Regions from separate parts of the Meiothermus sp. Pnk-1 genome, predicted to be linked through region 1. Evidence: riboswitches for the same ligand, from Rfam matches in the RefSeq annotation. Region 1 holds a riboswitch; each other region holds the start of a gene.
What was found. A riboswitch is a leader RNA that binds a small molecule or an ion and turns the genes downstream of it on or off. The one in region 1 is predicted to bind S-adenosylmethionine.

Region 1 (4,254 bases):
CCCGAAAGGGCGATTCCAAGACCGGCAACCACCACGCCCAAGAGCACCAGGCCAACCCCCCCAACGATGCGTAAGGCGGAAGACCTCACCCTAATACCCCATCTACCCTTGCAAAGGGCATAGCCAGGCCGAAAAGTTTCTGCCCACCCAGGCCAAGGTACGGGTTCAGAACCCGCTCGGAAGTGCTTTTCCTGCTCACGGCCTAAAAATACCACTTGCATCCTTTCGGGCAGCTAAGTCTCCCTAAGGAGCTCAGGCGCTTACCAGATCGCTCACTCCGAACACCTCGCGCGCGTCGCTGATCACGCCCGTCACCGCCGCCGCGGCCACCATCACCGGGCTCATCAGCACCGTGCGGCCCGTAGCCGAGCCCTGCCGCCCCTTGAAGTTGCGGTTGGAGGAGGAGGCGCACAGCTCGTCGCCGACGAGCTTGTCCGGGTTCATGGCCAAGCACATCGAGCAGCCCGCGCCCCGCCACTCGAAGCCGGCCTCGCGGAAGATCTCGGCGATGCCCTCCTCCTCGCACTGCTTGGCCACTACCTGCGAGCCCGGCACCGCGATGGCCCGCACGCCGGGAGCTACCTTGCGCCCCTTGAGGTACTTCGCCACCTCGCGGAAGTCGGAGATGCGCCCGTTGGTGCAGCTTCCCAGGAAGGCCACGTCCACCTTCACCCCCTTGATGGGCTGGCCGGGCCGAAGCTTCATGTGCCGGAGGGCCTCCTCGAGCCCCGCCCGCGCGGACTCGGGGTAGTCGGCGGGGTCGGGCACGCGGTCGGTGATGGCGCAGCCTTGGCCGGGGTTGATGCCCCAGGTCACGGTAGGGGCGATCTCCTCGGCCCGAATGTTCACCACGTCGTCGTAGTGGGCATCGGGGTCGGAGGCCAGGGCCTTCCAGCGCTCGACTGCCGCCTCCCACTCGGCTCCCTTGGGCGCATAGGGGCGGCCTTTGAGGTAGTCGAAGGTGGTCTGGTCGGGGTTGACGTAGCCGCAGCGCGCTCCGCCTTCGATACTCATGTTGCACACGGTCATGCGCTCTTCCATGCTGAAGTTGTCGAATACGCTGCCGCCGTACTCGTAGGCATAGCCGAGGCCACCGTTGACGCCCAGCACCTTGATGATATGCAAGATCACGTCCTTGGCGTACACGCCGGGCCGCAGCCGCCCGTCGACGTTGATGCGCCGCACCTTGAGCTTGCTCATGGCCAGGGTCTGCGTGGCCAGCACATCCCTCACCTGGGTGGTGCCGATGCCGAAGGCGATGGCCCCAAAGGCCCCGTGGGTGGAGGTGTGGGAGTCGCCGCAGGCGATGGTCATGCCTGGCTGGGTGATGCCCTGTTCGGGCCCGATCACGTGCACGATGCCCTGCAGGCCGCTGGTCACGTCGAAGAAGGTGATGCCGTGTTCCCGCACGTTCTCCCGCAGCTTTCGGATCATCTCGTCGGCCTGGGGATCGGCGAAGGGCTCAAGAAGGCTATGGGTGGGCACGATGTGGTCCACGGTGGCGAAGGTGCGCTCGGGGAAGCGCACCCGAAGCCCCAGGTCCTTGAGCATGCCGAACGCTTGGGGCGAGGTGACCTCGTGGATGAGGTGGGTGTCGATGAAAAGCTGAGTCTGGCCGCCCGGCAGCGTGCGGATGGCGTGGGCTTCCCAGACCTTTTCGTACAGGCTTTTTCCCATCAGGCTTCCTCCTCTACGCGCAGCAAAGGCCCCGGAGATGGTTCGCTCCGGGGCTTCTGGGGGTACGGCACCATCAGGCCCACGGAGCTCGGGGGCCTAGGATGCAGGAGATGCCACGCATTGGAAAGAAGTATACGCTTTGGTATACCAAACGTCAAGGATGACAGCCTGCGGGCTGCTGCCTCGGGCGGAGAAGCTTGACAGCCGCCCGGCCAACCCCTACACTCACCTCTAACCGCGCCGGGGCGCGGCAACAAAGAGGTGCGTTCTCTTATCCAGAGCGACTGAGGGATTCGGCCCGATGAAGTCGCGGCAACCCGGTAAGCCCATTCGCCCATCACCGACTGTGGCTTACCAAAGGTGCCAATTCCGACCCGGACGGGGGAAACGCCCGGGAAAGATGAGAGAAGGGACGAGCTAGGCACAGTGACTCCCTTCCAGATTCGCTGGCACACGCCAGCCAAGAGAACGAATCGGGATGGGAGTTTTTCTTTATAAACTCCTACCCCAAAGCGTGTGCAAAGGCCAGACAGCGCCCCAAATCCAAACGCGGTAGGAGTTCGATATGTCCGAGAAGAAGCTCCGCTTCGAGACCCTACAGCTCCACGCCGGCTATAGCCCCGACCCCAGCACCGGGGCCCGCCAGGTGCCCATCTACGCCACCACCAGCTACCAGTTCAAGGACGCCGACCACGCGGCGCGGCTCTTTGGGCTGCAGGAGTTCGGCAACATCTACACCCGCATCATGAACCCCACCACCGACGTGCTGGAGAAGCGCATCGCCGCGCTCGAGGGCGGGGCTGCTGCGCTCGCTACCAGCTCGGGGCACGCGGCGCAGTTTCTGGCGATTACCAATATCGCTCAAGCGGGGGATAACTTCGTCAGCACCCCCAATCTCTACGGCGGGAGTATCAACCAGTTCAAAGTTACCCTGCCCCGGTTGGGCATCGAGAGCCGTTTCACCAGCCGGGCCGAGACCGCCGAAGAGTTCATCGCCCTGACCGACGCCAACACCCGGTTTTGGTACCTCGAGTCGGTGGGGAACCCGGCGCTTAACATTCCCGACTTTGAGAATATTGCCCAAGCCGCCCAGGAACGTGGCATCGCTCTCTTCGTGGACAACACTTTCGGCCAGGGGGGGTACCTGTTCCGGCCCCTCGAGTGGGGGGCCAACGTGGTGGTGCACTCGGCCACCAAGTGGATCGGCGGGCACGGGGCGGTTATCGCGGGATTGATCGTGGACGGGGGCAACTTCGACTGGGAGAACGGGCGCTACCCCCTGCTCACCCAGCCCCAGCCCGGCTACCACGGCCTCGAGCTGACCAAGGCCTTCGGCCACCTGGCCTTTATCCTAAAGGCCCGGGTGGACGGCCTGCGCGACCAGGGGCAGGCCCTGGGTCCTTTCGAGGCCTGGCTCTTGCTGCTGGGGTTGGAAACACTTTCCCTTCGGGCTGAGCGCTCAGTGCACAACACCCTTGCCCTCGCCCACTGGTTGCGCGAGCAGGAGGAGGTGGCCTGGGTCAACTACCCCGGGCTGGAGGACCACCCCAGCTACGCCAAGGCCGTCAAGTACTTCAAAGGCAAGCCGGGGGCGGTGCTCACCTTCGGGCTCAAGGGGGGCTACGAGGCGGCCAAGCGCTTCATCGGCCGTCTCGAGCTCGTCTCGCACCTGGCCAATGTGGGCGATACCCGTACCCTGGCCATTCACCCGGCCTCTACCACCCACTCCCAGCTCTCCGCCGAGGAGCAGCTCCGCGCTGGGGTAAGCCCTGAGCTGGTGCGGCTCAGCGTGGGGATCGAGGCGCTGGAGGATCTCCAGGCCGACCTCAAGCAGGCGTTGCAGGCCAAGACCTCGGTGGCGGCAGATTGAGCCGTGCGTCGCAGGTCGAAAAAACCTTCGGCGTACGGCGTGTGACCTCAAGGGAGGTTCAGGTGGTGCGCGAACCGTTCCAACCCGAATCCGAGCCCATTGTCTGGGAGGTGTGGGGAGAGCACGGGGCGATTTTGCGCTTACCCGTACCCCAGCCCGATATCGCCCAAGAGCCCATTCCTTGCACGGCTATCCTCCAGGAGGAGAACTTCGCCCTCGAGCACGGCGGGCTTCTTCCCGAGCTACGGCTGCGCTTCGAGACCTACGGGCGGCTCAACTCGGCCAAGGACAACGCTTACCTGGTCTTCCACGCCCTCACCGGGAGTGCGCATTTGGCTGGAACCTACGGCGAGCTGGCGCTCAAGGGGCTGAGCCCGCTCGAGCAGGCTTTCGGTCCGCAGGGCTGGTGGGACGATCTGGTGGGGGCGGGGAGGCCCCTCGACCCGGCGCGGCACTACGTGATCTGCGCCAACCATATCGGTAGCTGCTACGGCAGCACCGGCCCCCTCACCCCTAACCCCCGGACCGGACTGGCCTACGGCCCGACCTTCCCCCGGCTCACCATCCGCGACCTGGCTCGAGCCCAGGCCCGGCTGTTGGACCTCTTGGGGGTGGAAAAGGTCACGGTGATCGGCGGCAGCCTGGGGGGGATGGTGGCCATGGAGTTCGCCCTCTTGTTTCCTCAGCGGGTGCGCAAGATGGTGGTG
Region 2 (4,254 bases), on a different contig from region 1:
GGGAGGTGGGTGTAGTTGAAGAACATGCTCAGGATCAGCACCCCCATCCACAGCGAGAAGCCGGCGAACAAGGGGGCGGTGGCGAGGCCGTTGTTGGGCACCGGGTGCAGGTTCTCGTGGCGGGGCACGACCGAGGTGGCCAGCCCGCGGGCATCTCCGTTCAGCGGGCTAGAGGCGGGGATCTTTTGGTAGACCAGCTCGAGCCCCCGCGCCAGGCTCTCCGCTCCGCTTTGGAGCTTCCCGCTCCCGGCGCTGAGCTGCTGGCTGCCTGCGGCGAGCTTGTCTAGCCCCTGGCTCAGCTCGCCGGACCTCTGGCTCAGCTCCTGTGCGCCGCTATTCAGGCGCGCCAGATCGCCTTCGGCGGGCAACCGCGCGGCCATGCCCTGCATCCCGCTACCGAGCTGCCGCGTGCCGCTCACCAAAGCCCGCACCCCCTGGCCTAGCCGCTGCGCGCCGGTAGCCAGCTCTTGGCCAGCGGTATCGGCCTCGCTCATCCCCTGCGAGAGGCGGGTGGCGCCTGCGTTCAGGCTTGCCGCCCCGGAGGCCGCCTGGGCCGTCTTTTCGGCGATGCTCGCGGCCCCTTGGTGCAGGGCCTGTGACCCCGTGTACGCCTCGGCGAGGCCCTTGGAGAGGGGGCTGTTGGGGCCGCCCAGCTTGAGCGCGTCCAGCTTGGCCAGCCCGCGGGAGAGCTCTTGGCTTTTCTCGGCCAGCATCGCGCTGCCCTGGGCCAGCTGGCCCAGGCCGTCCTTGAGCTGGGCACTGCCCGAGGCCAACTCGGCGCTGCCGCCCTCGAGCTCGTGCAGGCCGTGGGAAAGCCGGGATGCGCCGTCCGCCAGGCGTTGGCTGCCCGTATCCAGCTGGTCGAGCTGGGCCTCGCTGGGCAGCCTGTCCACCACCGTGCGGATCCCTCCGGAGAGCCGGTTCATGCCCTCGGTGAGGGCCCCCACGCCCTGGCTGAGGGTTTGCGCCCCCTGATGGAGCCGGGCGGCCCCGTGGGAGGCGGCGGCGAGGCCCTGGGCCAGCGCCTGGCTGCCGCTATGCAGGCGGCTAGCGCCTTCCAGCAGCTGGTCGGCTCCCCCCTGCAGCTGCCCCAGGGCTTGCTTGAGCTGCGCCAGCCCGCTCGAGGTGTGCAGTACCGCGGCCCAGCGCTTTTCCTCGAGGGTGGCGTTGATGCTGTCGCTGAGGGTGGTGGCAAAGCGCTTGCCGATGGTCGAGGCAAAATAACTGTTTCCCTCGGCGCTCACCAGGACGAGGTTGGCCGGGCGGTTCCCCCGCCCCTCCAGGGCCTGGGCACTGAAGCCGGAGGGGATGATCACGGCGAAGTACACCTCGCCCCGATCCACCGCGGCGCGTGCGGCCTGGGCGGAGGGATAGCGCCTGAAGTCAAAGCTCTTCTTCTCCAGCAAGCTTTTTTCGAGTTCCCGGCCCAGGTCTACGCGCTCGTTGGCGAAACGGGTGCCCTCGTCGAGGTTGACCAGCCCTACCGGCAGATGGGCCAGATTGCCATAAGGATCCCAGGCGCCGCTGATCTGGATCAGGGCGAACAGCGCCGGCAGCAAGGCGATGCCCAGCAGCAGCACCACCACCTGGCGGTTGGACCCGACATGGGCCAGCTCACGCGCTAGAAAGCTCCAAAAACCCAGTTTTGCCGTGGAGGAGGTTTGAGGGGATGGCGACATGGGAAGCTCCTTCGTTGGGGCCCGGCGGCCTAGATCAGGCGGCGCAGCAGGTCCAGGAGGGTTTCGCGCTCGCCGGGACGCAGCGGGGAGAGAAACTCCTCCTGGGTGCGCAGGACGATCTTCTCGGCCTGCTCGATGGCCTGTCGGCCCGAGGGGGTGAGCACCAGGCGGTAGGCCCGGCGGTCGTGGGGGTTGGGGTGGCGCTCGAGGTAGCCCTTGGCCTCGAGGTCGTCCACTATCCCCACCACGGTGGTGCGGTCGATGCGCAGCTTGCGCCCCAGCTCGATCTGGGACTGCGGGCCTTGCAAGTAGAGCAGGGCCAGGAAACCCAACTGCTTGAAGTCCAGCCGCAACCCGGCCAGCTCCGCGTTGACCCGCCCCTGTAGGAAAGCGGCGGCCTTGGACAGCACGAAGCCGAGGTAGGGCAGGAGCTCCGCGGGGAGCGGCGGCTCGGCCTTGATGTCGGGTTCGCCCAAAACAATCACCTCATCTGACGATCACTTTAGGTGAATATCCCCAAGGCTGTCAATCCTCCCGGCACCGGGGGATTGTTTACAAGTTTTGTCACTTATGCTAGCCTACCTTCCATCCCGGCACGGGGCCGGGAGGGGGAGCGGCAGCGCCCCTGGATCTTATCCAGAGCAGCAGAGGGAACGGCCCTGCGAAGCTGCGGCAACCCGTAGGGGCTTTCAGCCAGCAAGCTGAAGTGTCTTTGCGTAGGTGCCAATTCCGGCCCGGAGGCCATCCGGGAAAGATAAGGAGGTCGGTGTGTTCGAAGCTATGGCTAACTGGCGGGTCATGCGGGGGCTTCTGTGTTCCGGGCGGTGTTGTCCTGGCCTTCTGGGCGATCGGCGCGTTGAACCTTTCGGCATGGGAGCACGGCATGGGCTTGTCGGAATACAAACCTCTTCATAACCCTCCCCTCGAGGCCCCCTCCACCGCGCAGCGCATCCAGGGCGGGGTGCACCGCCCCGGCATGAGCTACCGGGTGCAGCTGGCCTGGGACGGCAAGCGCCTCACTGGGCGGCTGGGCGGGGCGATCTTGGGCGAGAACCTCTACCTCGAGGCCCAGGGGAGAGAGTTGTTGGGCTCGCTCTCGAGCAGCCTGCGGGCTTTTGCCCTGCACGCCAAGCTCGAAGGAAATTACCTCCAGTTCCGCCGGGTCGGGGCTGAGCATGGCTCGAGCGCGTCGCTGGAGCTTTCGGGGGGAAGGGCCTCGGGGTGGGTGTACCTCGAGACGTGTGTTTCGCTGCGCGAAAGCAGCGAGGACCGGGCGCAGCCGGTGGAGGTGGAGTTCGGCCCTTCCCGGCTCCTGGCCCGCATCGGCCCCGATCAGGCGGTGACGCTGCACCACCCCGGCTTTGCGGCCTGGGTGCTGGCCGCGGCGGCGCTGGCGGCCGACCTGGCGGCCCGCGACGCCTGGCGGGTGTTGCTGGAGAGCTACGCGGGGTGGGCGGAAGCATGAGCGGGGTGGTGGTTTGGTTTACCGGGCTTTCCGGCGCGGGCAAGACCACCCTGGCCAAAGCCCTCGAGGTCCACCTCTACGAGGCCGGCCAGAAGGTCGAGCACCTCGACGGCGACGCGGTGCGCGAGCACCTGTCGAAGGGGCTGGGCTTTAGCCGCGAGGACCGCGACACCAACATCCGTCGCATCGGCTTCGTGGCCAACCTGCTGGCCAAGCACGGGGTGATCGTGCTGGTGAGCGCGATCAGCCCCTACCGGGCCACCCGCGAGGAGGTGCTCGCGCAGGCCCCGAGGAAGCTCGAGGTCTTCGTGGACGCCCCCCTGGAGGCCCTGATCCAGCGCGACGTGAAGGGGCTATACGCCAGGGCGCTCAAGGGGGAGATCGCCAACTTCACCGGCATCTCCGACCCCTACGAGCCGCCCCTGCACCCCGATGTGCACCTGCGCACCGACCAGATGAGCTTTCAGGAGTGCCTGGATCGCCTATTGGAGGCGCTCGCGCGGCTGGGGGTGGATGTGGAGGTGCGGGCGTGAAGACGGGGCCGGAGCTTTCCACCCCCGACGCCTGGGATGCGGAAACCGATCCCTTGGCGGTCATCGGGTGGGCGCTGGAACAGCACCCCGACCTGCTCATGACCAGCGCCTTCAACCTCAACGGCGTGGTGCTCATCGACCTGGCCGCCCAGGCGGGCTACACCGGCGAGGTGGTGTTCGTGGACACCGGCTACCACTTCCCCGAGACCCTGCAGACCCGCGATCGCCTGGCGGCCCGCTATCCCCAGATGCGCTTCGTCACCTTGAGCGCTGGTTTGGGGGAGGAGCCCTGGGGGGAAGAGCGTTACCGCAGCGACCCCGACGGCTGCTGCGCCGCGCGCAAGGTGGCCCCCCTGCGCGAGTACCTGGCCCGGAAGAACCCCAGCGCCCTGCTCAACGCCCGAAGCCGCGACCAGGCTTCGACCCGGGCCTCGCTCGGCTTCCTCGAGCGGGGGGAGCGCTTGCGCATCAACCCGCTGGCCTACTGGAGGCGCGATAGGCTGGAGGCCTATGCCCGCGAGCGCGACCTGCCGGTCAACCCGCTGTACTGGTCGGGCTTCCTGAGCATCGGCTGCTG
Region 3 (4,254 bases), on a different contig from region 1:
CGTTCAGCGCGGTTCGAGGAGCGGCGTACCTGCTGGCCAACAACGGCCAGACGGTGATCAACTCCAACCTGGGTTTCGCCGCCATCGGCAACGACAGCTTCCTGGGGGTTCCCTGGCTGGTCTGGATCGCCCTCGCGGTGATCCTGGTGAGCTGGTTTATCCTGCGGCGCACGGTGTTGGGGGTTCACATCTACGCGGTGGGCGGCAACGAGCAAGCCGCCCGGCTCACCGGCATCAAGGTGCCCCAGGTGCTGCTGTTCGTCTACGCCTTCAGCGGCCTGTGTGCGGGCTTGGCCGGCGTGATGAGCGCCGCACGGCTCTACAGCGCCAACGGCATTCTTGGGACGGGGTACGAGCTGGACGCCATCGCCGCGGTGGTGCTAGGGGGGACCAGCCTGGCAGGGGGTGTGGGTTCGGTGGTTGGCACGGCGGTGGGGGCCATGATCATCGCGGTGCTCAACAACGGACTGACCATTCTGGGGGTCTCCTCGTTCTGGCAGCTGGTGGTCAAGGGGGTGGTCATCGTGATCGCGGTGGCGGTAGACCGCCTGCGCAGCTCGAGGTAGCCGTTCCACGAGGCGGCGGGCGGGCCGTGCGGCGGCAGAGGCGGGTGTGCTTCCCCCTCTGCGTGCCAGCGCGCCGGTGTCCTGACGCGAAACACAAGGGGATCGGGGGCGCTTCCGCGGCAGCGTACAGCCAGCTAGGGCGGGTCTTACCTGCCCACCGCCGCCAGCGCCTCGGCCAGCATGGCCTGGAGGTCCTGGGGGCTCTCCAGGCCCACCGAGAAGCGGATCATTTCAGGCTTTACCCCCGCGGCCAGGCGGGCGGCCTCGGGGATGCGGGAGTGGGTGGTGGTCCAGGGGTGCACGGCCAGCGTGCGGGCGTCGCCCACGTTGGGGGCCTGGAGGATCCGGAGGTGGGCCAGGAAGCGGCTGGCCCCCTCGAGCCCGCCCTTTACGCCGAAGGTCAGGATGCTGCCGAACCCGCCCCGCAAGTATTGCGCGGCCCGGGGATGAGCCGGGTCGCCCTCGAGGCCGGGGTAGCGCACCCAGGCCACCTGGGGCTGCTCCTGCAGCCAGGAGGCCAGCTCGAGGGCGCTCCTGGAGGCCCGCTCCACCCGCAGCTCGACGGTCTCGACCCCCTGGAAGAGCAAGTAAGCGTTGAAGGGCGAGAGCACCATCCCGCCCAGCGAGAGGCCGAGCTGCCGGACCCGCTCGAGGAAACATCGCGGGCCAAGGGCTTCCCACGGAACGCGGCCCTGGGGGTCGGGGGTGGTGAACTGCGGGTAGTGTTGCCAGATCTCGCTCGCGCGGGCCAGCACCGCCCCGCCCAGGATCGAGCCGTGCCCGCTGGCCCACTTGGTCAGGCTGTGGGTGACGGCGTGGGCGCCGTGCTCGAGGGGCCGCGCCAGCGCGCCCACCGCGCCGAAGGTGTTGTCCACGATCAGGGCCACGCGGTGCTCCTCGCATAGCCGGGCCAGCCCCTCCAGGTCGGGCAGCTCGAGCGAGGGGTTGCCCAGCACCTCGGTATAGACCGCCCGGGTGCGCTCGCCGAGCACCGCCCGCACCGCCTCCACCTCGGGGGCTACGAAGTGCACCCGGATGCCCATCAGGCCGAAGACCTGGTTCAGTAGCCCCACCGTGCCGCCGAAGAGCCCCGGACTGGCCACGATCTCGTCGCCCGAGCGCACCAGCGCGAGCAGCGCGGCGAAGCTGGCGGCCTGGCCCGAGGCCAGGCACACCGCGCCGAGGGCGCCCTCCAGGGCGCTCAGGCGTTCCTCGAGCGCGGCCACGGTGGGGTTTTGCAATCGGGTGTAGGTATAGCCCTCGCCGGTGGCGAACTTGTGCGCGCCCTCCTCGAGGCTCGCGAAGCTGTAGGCCGCCGCCGCGTAGATGGGCAGCCCCACCGCGTGGTGGGGGTCGTCGGGTATGCCGCTGAGTACCGCCAGGGTTGAAAACTCCACAAAAATCCCCTCCTCGGACGTTCTCCCGAAGAAGGGCAAGGGCCCTTCTTCTATCTTTCCCCGGGCCGGTGGGGCTCGAGGCGGAATTAGCACCAGGCGTAGCCACCTGCTCGGGCGTGGCTACAGGTTGCCGCAGCGTCGTCGGGCCGTTCCCTCGACTGCTCTGGATAGAAGAACGTGCGGATTGTGGCCCTGAAGCGCAGGGTTAGCCCCGATGGTAGGGCCTGGGCGGCCCCTGCGTCAAGGCGGAGGCGAAGCCGGGGTCCAGCCGGGCCAGGTAGGCGCGGAGGTTGGAGGCGGTGTTGTACAGGCGGGTGTACTTGTCCGACTCGACGTCGAGGGCAAGGCGCGCTGGCGAAGCAGAGCTGGCCGCCGCGCCCCAGGGCCAGGCGCACCCCGCGGGTAGCGGCGCAGCTGTCGCTTGCGGGGACCGGGGCTCCCTGCGGTACAGCCCGCCAGCAGGGCAGCTACGGCTATTGCAGCGATCCGATGCATCCTGCCGAAGGCCTTCGGGGGCGGTGCGGCTGACAATTCCCTGAGGGTTTTTACCTATGGTTTAGCCGGGAGGAAATTCCGATGTCGAGAAGCGTCGCAGCCGTGTGCGCCCTGGCCCTCACCCTGGGATCGGCCTGGGCGGCCAAGATCGCCATTTACCCCTACGATGGAGCGGCCCTGCTGGCCGGGCAGCGTTTTGATTTGCGGATCGAAGCCTCCGAACTGAAAGGCAGCCTGAAAGGCTACCGCGTCAGCCTGGACGGACAGCCCCTCACCGGCCTCGAGCAGACCTCGCAGGGAGCCGGCCAAACCGAGTGGACCCTGCGCGGCACCTTCCTGCGCGCGGGAAGCCACACCCTCGAGGTCAGCCTCAGCGACGACGCCGGGGAGGCCAGGAAGAGCGTGCGCTGGGAGGCTCGCCTGAACCCCCGCCTGCCCCGCGCGGCCAAGAACGTCATCCTCTTCATCGGCGACGGGATGGGCTGGAACACCCTCAACGCCGCGCGCATCATCGCCCAGGGTTTCAACCCGGAAAATGGCGTGCCCAGGGGCAACCTGGAGATGGAAACCGGGTATGGCGGTATGGCCACGGTGACCACCAGCAGCTTCGACAGCTTCATCGTGGACTCGGCCAACTCGGCCTCTTCCATCATGACCGGGCAGAAGGTGCAGGTGAACGCCCTCAACGTCTACCCCGCCAACCTCAAGGACACCCTGGCCTACCCCCGGATCGAGACCCTGGGGGAGATGCTCAAGCGGGTGCGCGGGGCCAGCCTGGGGGTGGTGACCACCACCTTCGGCACCGACGCCACCCCGGCCATGCTCAACGCCCACACCCGCCGGCGCAGCGACTACCAGGCCATCGCCGACATGTACTTCGGCAAAGGGGGCTTCGGCCTCCCCCTGGACGTGATGCTCTTCGGCGGCTCGCGCGACTTCATCCCCCAGAGCGCCCCCGGCTCGCGCCGCAAGGACAACACCGACTGGATCGCCGAGTCGCAGAAGCTCGGGTACACCTTCGTCAGCACCCGCAGCGAACTGCTGGCGGCCAAACCCCAAGGCAAGCTCTTCGGGCTATTCCACCTCGACAACTTCCCCAGCTATCTAGACCGCGCGGTGTGGAAGCGGCCCGAGATGCTGGGGAGCTTCACCGATATGCCCTACCTGTGGGAGATGACCCAGAAGGCGGTGGAGACCCTCGCGCAAAACCCCAACGGCTTCTTCCTGATGGTGGAGGGGGGGATGGTGGACAAGTACGAACACCCCCTGGACTGGCAGCGGGGGCTGTGGGACGTGCTCGAGCTGGATAGGGCGGTGGCCTGGGCCAAGCAGTACGCCGCCGCCCACCCCGATACCCTGGTGGTCGTCACCGCCGACCACGCCCACTCGCTATCGGTCTATGGCGGCTACGATTACTCCAAGCAGGGGCGCGAGGGGGTGGGAGTATACCAGGATGCAAAGTTCCCCACCTACGGCGACAAAAAAGACCCCAACGGCTTCCCCCTGCCCGACACCGCCCGGGGGATCGCGGTGGGCTTCGCCGCCACCCCCGACTACTGCGAAACCTACCGGGGGCGCGAGGTCTACAAAGACCCCACCATCTCCGACGGCAAGGGCGGCTACGTGGCCAACCCCGAGGTGTGCAAGGAGCCCGGCGCCTTCTTGCGCACCGGCAACCTCGATCCGGGGAGCGCCCAGGGGGTGCACACCGCCGACCCCATGCCGCTATTCGCCTTTGGGGCGGGCGCCCAGCTGTTCAATGGCCTGATGGATCAGACCGAGATTTTCTTCCGCAC

Region 2: it holds a riboswitch for S-adenosylmethionine, as region 1 does, so the genes downstream of both, DNA98_RS05010 (hypothetical protein) here and DNA98_RS09850 (O-acetylhomoserine aminocarboxypropyltransferase/cysteine synthase family protein) in region 1, are expected to answer to the same signal.
Region 3: it holds a riboswitch for S-adenosylmethionine, as region 1 does, so the genes downstream of both, DNA98_RS04800 (O-acetylhomoserine aminocarboxypropyltransferase/cysteine synthase family protein) here and DNA98_RS09850 (O-acetylhomoserine aminocarboxypropyltransferase/cysteine synthase family protein) in region 1, are expected to answer to the same signal.

The regions. Positions count from the first base shown of each region.
Region 1 covers NZ_QKOB01000006.1:114,235-118,488, reverse strand. The annotation lists gene leuC (3-isopropylmalate dehydratase large subunit) at 253-1,677, opposite strand; SAM riboswitch class I at 1,946-2,084, shown strand; gene DNA98_RS09850 (O-acetylhomoserine aminocarboxypropyltransferase/cysteine synthase family protein) at 2,243-3,547, shown strand; gene metX (homoserine O-acetyltransferase) at 3,610-4,254, shown strand, end outside.
Region 2 covers NZ_QKOB01000003.1:46,643-50,896, forward strand. The annotation lists gene DNA98_RS05000 (YhgE/Pip domain-containing protein) at 1-1,679, opposite strand, end outside; gene DNA98_RS05005 (MarR family winged helix-turn-helix transcriptional regulator) at 1,709-2,164, opposite strand; SAM riboswitch class I at 2,309-2,440, shown strand; gene DNA98_RS05010 (hypothetical protein) at 2,563-3,144, shown strand; gene cysC (adenylyl-sulfate kinase) at 3,141-3,677, shown strand; gene DNA98_RS05020 (phosphoadenylyl-sulfate reductase) at 3,674-4,254, shown strand, end outside.
Region 3 covers NZ_QKOB01000003.1:6,119-10,372, forward strand. The annotation lists gene DNA98_RS04795 (ribose ABC transporter permease) at 1-566, shown strand, start outside; gene DNA98_RS04800 (O-acetylhomoserine aminocarboxypropyltransferase/cysteine synthase family protein) at 713-1,963, opposite strand; SAM riboswitch class I at 2,011-2,137, opposite strand; gene DNA98_RS04805 (alkaline phosphatase) at 2,540-4,254, shown strand, end outside.